Linked DNA regions of Crateriforma spongiae. The protein of the gene in region 2 interacts with the protein of the main gene of each other region in a pairwise test. Links are inferred from orthologs where the notes say so. Each region holds a gene or a part of one and is shown on either strand. Other genes may lie near its edges.

Evidence for each region. The genes of interacting proteins can lie anywhere in the genome.
Region 1: the proteins of rho (region 2) and nusG interact in binary tests that used the Escherichia coli proteins (3 or more experiments, as listed by UniProt). The link is inferred for Crateriforma spongiae from one-to-one orthologs.

Annotation. Positions count from the first base shown.
Region 1 is NZ_JAAXMS010000003.1:568,821-572,017, reverse strand. What follows is about bases 315-3,160. They hold nusG (transcription termination/antitermination protein NusG), read right to left. Parts: upstream 2,200-3,160; coding sequence 1,429-2,199; downstream 315-1,428. Other genes in these bases: secE (preprotein translocase subunit SecE), read right to left, coding at 2,274-2,717; rplK (50S ribosomal protein L11), read right to left, coding at 862-1,287; HFP54_RS10295 (protein kinase domain-containing protein), read left to right, coding at 315-615. In the rest of the region: more of HFP54_RS10295, read left to right, coding at 1-314. UniProt on the Escherichia coli protein: Part of the processive rRNA transcription and antitermination complex (rrnTAC). The complex forms an RNA-chaperone ring around the RNA exit tunnel of RNA polymerase (RNAP).
Region 2 is NZ_JAAXMS010000005.1:217,034-220,245, reverse strand. What follows is about bases 352-3,212. They hold rho (transcription termination factor Rho), read right to left. Parts: upstream 2,612-3,212; coding sequence 1,091-2,611; downstream 352-1,090. Other genes in these bases: coaE (dephospho-CoA kinase), read right to left, coding at 2,913-3,212; ribH (6,7-dimethyl-8-ribityllumazine synthase), read right to left, coding at 610-1,089. UniProt on the Escherichia coli protein: Facilitates transcription termination by a mechanism that involves Rho binding to the nascent RNA, activation of Rho's RNA-dependent ATPase activity, and release of the mRNA from the DNA template.

The sequences.
Region 1 (3,197 bases), on a different replicon or contig from region 2:
GCTTGGCTGGCCGACGACGACATGAACGGAGTGTCGGAAATCCAAAAACTGACCCGCCGATCCATTCATGAACTGGGGCCACAGTGGATCGACGCGTTCGATTGGATCAGTGCAATAACACGCGACAGCTATCTGGGTTTGTGGGATCGAGTCGCCCAGTGTGATTCCGGGCCCCAAAACCGCTGGATCCGGCGTTTGGCCAAACGCTTTGAATTGCTGTCGGTCTTGAAGGATGAATTTGTCCTGCGTGGCCTTTTCGAATCCTGGAAGGATCGGAGGGATGACGACGGCCCATCCGCCGGCCAAACCAGACTAGTCGAACGAAAACTGTCACGCCGTTTGGCAAAGATGGGCGGCCAGTCGTCGGGTTACGCCGGCCTGATTACGGATCTGTTCCGCGGCAAACTTGCCGCTTGCAGCCAACAGCCCGACGCGATCGATATCTTGTCAAACGCGGCCGACCAGGCGGATCAGTTGAACCTACTGCCCTATCGCTTGGTGGCCGAAGACTGGATCCGCTTCTGCCACCACAACCAAAAGGGCACGGCACTGGTCAAGCACCTTCGAGACCAAGGCGTCGTTCGCCCGGAAAACTTCAGCCGTCTGTTCGATTAACGGCCAGCATCGACAGAATTCCCCGGGTTTGGCGCAGCAAAACGCCCGCGAGATCGATCATCACGCGGGCCGGTGCCGGTTCGCTTTGTGGGCAAACGTTGCTCGTTGCCCCCGAATTTGCTGGATCCCACATTCGAAAGGCCCGCCCCGGCAACACACGACGTTGCGAATCCGGAGCGTGACCAACCGAACAAATCGTCGACGCGGAAAATCAACAACGGGTCGCTTCGGCGCCCCGGTCGATCATCAGCCTTCGACTTCGATGCCCATGCTGCGAGCGGTGCCTTCGATCATCCGTGCGGCCTGATCAACGCTGCGTGCGTTCAAGTCGGCCATCTTCTTGGTGGCAATCTCTTCGCACTGAGCACGGGTCACCTTCGCGACCTTGTCCTTGTTGGGGACGCCACTGCCCTTCGCGATTCCGGCGGCTTGCTTCAGCAGCGACGCGGCCGGCGGGCTTTTGGTAACGAATTCAAAGCTACGGTCGTTGTACACGGTCACGATCACGGGGATCGGGGTACCGTTGTACTCTTTGGTGCGATCGTTGAACTGTTGGACGAACTGTCCCAAGTTCACGCCGAACTTACCCAACGATGTACCGACGGGCGGCGCGGGGGTCGCTTGACCGCCGGGGACTTGGAACTTGGCTTGACCGGTAACTTGTTTGGCCATGTTTGGTTAGCTCTTCGCGACGTGACTGACTGATTGGCTATTTGCGAGTGTAATGATTGTTTGTCGGGGCAAGATTGCGACGATTGCCGGCGGCGGAAACGACCGCTTCCAACGGGGCATCCCGCGACTTGCCTCAGCTTCTTACAGCGGTTCGACTTGCCAGTGATCCAGTTCCATCGGAACACTGCGTCCGAAAATATTGATGATCACTGTGACGCGACCGTTGGCTTCGTCCACGCCATCAACATCGCCTTCTTGGTTCTCGAAGTTGCCTTCCTTGACGCGAACTCGGTCGCCGACCTTGAAGGGAATCGACGTCTTGATGGTCGGTTCTTCTTCGTCTTCCTCGGCCGTACGGTTGATGAACCGCTCAACGTCTTCCGGTTCCATCGGCATCGGTTTGCCGGCGGCCCCGGTGAAATCGCTGATGCCGGCGGTCTCACGCACCAAGAACCACGTGTCATCGTTGATGATCATGTGGGCCATGACGTAGCCGGGCAGCAGCTTTCGTTTGGTGATTCGGCGTTTGCCATCGCGGGTGAACGTGGCCACGTCTTCGGTGGGCACGACGATGTCGCCAAAATACTCTTCCATCCCTTCCATCTTGACGCGTTTTCGCAGCGCGTCGGCGATCGAATCTTCGCGATTGAACGCAACCTTCAAGATGTACCAATCCATCAAAGGCTGGACATCACCGATCGGGGATTCGATTTTCTTTTCGGCTTCGGACTTTTGCGGGGCTGGTGCGGCTGGCGGCAATTCGGGAGCAGCTGGCTCCGGCGTTGCGGCATCGGCGACCGGAGCATCAGCCGCCGGCGTCGCCTGGTCCGCGCCGTCGTCTTCGACGCGATCGACCAGATCATCCAGGTCGCGAGGTTGGTCGTCGGACGATTCGTTTGGGGGGACAGACATGCCGGAATAGATTACAGACGGAATATGATTTCAAAAGACCTGGGTGGGTCCGGGATCGCAAAAGCCCGGTAATTTCAGCTGGTGACGCCCAGAACGTTAAAGAACCACTGCCAAAGCACGTCGAACAAGAACAACGTGGTGGCCAGGAAGAAGATCGTAAAGATGACCACGATCGACGCGCGGATCAGTTCATCCTTGCTGGGCCAACTGACCTTGTTCATCTCCGCTTCGACGGCGATCAAAAAGTCGGCGAAACGGGGCCAGTTTACCAGGCGAAAACCGAACCACAGGCCGGAAACCAAAACCACCCCCGGAACGACGGTGGGCCAGTAAGACCCGGCCGTCATCATTGACTTCATCGTCGAATTCAGTTGCCAGGCTCCCAGCCCGACGATCACCCAGATCGCCAGCGCGGTCGCTTGGCGGACGATCCGTCCTTGCGTGGGCTTGTAAACCGACGCTTGGAACAGTTCGCTGATCAGAGGACTGTTGTTGGCTTGGGCGATATCGCGGGACATGCATCCGCTCCCTGGGAAAGCCGTTGCGTAGTGATGTGGCGATGGTGGGTCCGAATCGCCGGACACGTCCTTGCTGACGACGAAAATCCTTGCTGACGACGAAAATGTTTCGACTTGGCGACGATTCTTGTGTGGCGGCGAACGGTCAGGGTTTCGGCACTGGATGACACGAACCGATCGCGTCGTCCATCTTCGTAAATTTGATTGGTGCAAATGGTGGGCTCGCATGCGGGGTACACCGCACGAACCCTGGTTCCGCATACCGGATGGAACGAAAATCGGACCGGAACCATAAGCCGGAACGAGTTTTCGCATCGGCGGGCCACATAAACGCAGGCCCGCAAGCCGGACGGCGGGTGGGCACCGGCCGTCTGGAACAGACGCCGGCACGTATCAGCAGGGGCGGAGGGACTCGAACTCTCAACCGCTGGTTTTGGAAACCAGTGCTCTAACCAATTGAGCTACACCCCTGGGTGAATC
Region 2 (3,212 bases):
CTGGGCCCCGCCGGTCTCCGGTGCAACGGCCGGTTTGACTTGGCCGATGTGTTCTTTGTACAGCCGGTCCAAGACGCCGTTGACGAACCGTGGACTGTTGCGGTCCCCGTAACGTTTGGCCAACAAGATCGCCTCGCTGACGGCGACCTGACCCGGTGTCCCGCCGAACAGGATTTCGTACGCCCCCAAACGCAACACGTTGCGGTCGGTTGCCGGCATCCGCGGCAATGTCCAATGGGTCGACAACCGCGACAATTGGCGATCAATCTGGTCGCGGTGCTTCAGCGTTCCAGACAACAACCGATCGGCAAAGTCGGTCAACGCCTTTCGGCCCTGCAACCGTGACTTGATGAACGCACGAGCGGCCTCGGGCGTTCGCGTGCCGCCCAGGTCGTGTTCGTACAACAACTGCAGAACGATTTCACGACATCGACGGCGGGTGGACATGAAAGGTGGATTGGTTCAGCGGGTAAGACGTCGAAGGAAGTGGGGCACGTTCACCGATCGGTGTGGCGACCTGTTTGCTTGCCAAAGGCTTGGCCGATTCATTCGGTAACGGCGGGCCGCACACCGTATCGGTTTGCAGCCACTTGTCCAAGCGGCGAGCGACTAAACGGCGGCGGTTTTTACTTTTTCAGCCAAACGCAACATTTCGATCACCGCGCCGGCGGCTTCTTCGCCCTTGTTGCCGACGGTTCCGCCGCTGCGATTGATCGCTTGTTCCAGCGAACGGCACGTCAGCAAACCGAATCCGATCGGCTTTCCAGTCCGAAGCCCCAGATCCATCAGCGCGTCGCTGACCGCGCGGTTGATGTGTTGGTCGTGGGTGGTTTCGCCTTCGATCACCGCCCCCAGGGCGACGACGCCCAATACCGATTCATCATCGGCCGCGTTGGCGGACGCCAGCGGCAATTCCCAAGCGCCCGGAACCCGCACGACACGAATCGTGTTCTTGTCCAAACCGGCCGCCTGCAGCGTTTCGACGGCACCGGTCACCAAGGCATCACAGATCGATGCGTTGTAGCGGCTGGCGACGATCACGATCGTCCCGTCGGGCAAGTTGCCGTCACCGCCGTGAATCTCCGTCATCTCAGTCGACATTCTTCAGTCCCATCAAAAATTCGGCGTTGTTTTGGGTTTTCCGCAATTGGCTGATCAACTGTTTCATCGCATCGGCGGGCGATAGATCGGCCAAGTGCGATCGCAGGGCGGATATCCGTCGGTATTCGTTTTCGTCCAACAACATTTCTTCGCGTCGCGTCCCGCTGCGGGCGATGTCGATGGCCGGCCAAACGCGACGGTCGACCAGCGCGCGATCCAAAACGATTTCCAGGTTCCCGGTGCCTTTGAATTCTTCAAAGATCACATCGTCCAAACGACTGCCGGTATCCACCAGGGCGGTCGCCAGAATGGTCAGCGAGCCACCTTCTTCGACCTTACGCGCCGAACCGAAAAACGCTTTTGGCTTTTGCAGCGCACCGGCATCCAATCCACCGGTCAACAGCTTGCCGGTCGTTTCGCCTTCGCTGTTGTGTGCCCGCGCCAGTCGTGTGATGGAATCCAAAAAGATCACCACGTCGACACCGGTTTCCACCATCCGTTTGGCTTTTTCAATCACCATTTGCGCCACTTGGATGTGACGTTGTGGTGGTTCATCGAACGTGCTGCTGATGACTTCACACTGGCTGCCACGGACCTCACGTTCCATGTCGGTGACTTCTTCCGGGCGTTCGTCGATCAACAAGACGAACACATAAGCCGACGGATAATTGGCCAGCACCGATCGAGCCATTTGTTGCATCAACACGGTCTTACCGGCCCGCGGGGGACTGACGATCAGCCCTCGTTGCCCAAAGCCGATCGGCGTCAGCATGTCGACCACGCGAGTACTGAGGTCTTCCGCGGCGGTTTCCATGATGATCCGAGAATTCGGATGCAACGGCGTCAAATCATCGAACGACGTGTGCTGGTTGCGACGCATCGGATCGTGACGATTGATCGCTTCGATGCGAAGCAACGCAAAGTATCGCTCGTTCTCCTTCGGCGGACGAATTTGGCCGGCAACGTGGCTGCCGGTCTGCAATCCGAAGCGACGGATCTGGCTTGGCGAAACGTAGATGTCGTCGGGACAAGAAACGTAGTGGTATTCGGCGCTGCGCAAAAAGCCGAATCCGTCGGGCAAGATTTCCAATGTGCCTTCGCCGAACATCAGCCCGCCGGCCTTCATTCGTTCCTTCAGGATGCGAAAGATCAAATCCTGCTTGGACAAGCCGTCGATGTCTTTCAAACCGTCGTCCGACGCCATGCCGACCAGCACATCCATGTCCAGTCGCTGCAGTTCGGCGATGTTGGTGCGGGGGTGCGGTTCATTGGCATCGGGGATGCCGACACGTTTGCCCGTCTTGGTGGCTTCGCTGACGATTTCTTCCGGCAACGACAACGGATCTTTTTCCGCATCCAGTTCGCGGATGCGACGATCGATTTGTTTGTCCGGGTGTCGGGCGCGGTCGCGTCGATGATTGCGGCCGTCGCGCGCACGATCTGATCCGCCATGGTGGTGATTGCCAGATCCATGACGGCCACCCAGCGGGGAATTCCGATTCGATGACATGATGAATGGCGCTAGGCCACGCCAAAGCAAAAAGGAGGGCAGGGAAAGTAGAAAAGTAGGTTCGGCAAAGCGAAAAGGCCGGCGTCGATCGATGACGACGCGGTGTGGGGGTAAGACCATTTAGGTTAACGCAAGTCCGAGGCGGACGGACCGGCAGTTTGCAATTATTCGTCATTGCAAACGTTTGCTTGCCACACTCGCGACGGTAAGGGAATCCATTCCGTCGGCGGCTCCCCACAGCGTTGCCATGAAGTTCCCCAGCCGATCCAGCGAAATGCCCCACCGTATGCCCGATCCGCCTTTACGGCCGGACGAAATGGCACCGTGCGGACGCCGGATCGAACCAACGGCTGACTTCGATCGGCCAAGTCACATCACTGGACGGACGACCGGACCACTGGACCAGACGGCGGGCCACTCGATTTCGCAGATCGTCCAGCGTGCCGTCGTTGTGGATCAGCCAGTTGCTGCGGCGAGCCTTCTGCTGGATCGACAACTGTTTGTCCTGGCGATGCCGCAATTCATCGGGGGTCCATCCACGTTTTTCTGCCCACTGGCACCGGCGTGACCAGGGCGCGTCGACACACCAGATGGCATCGCA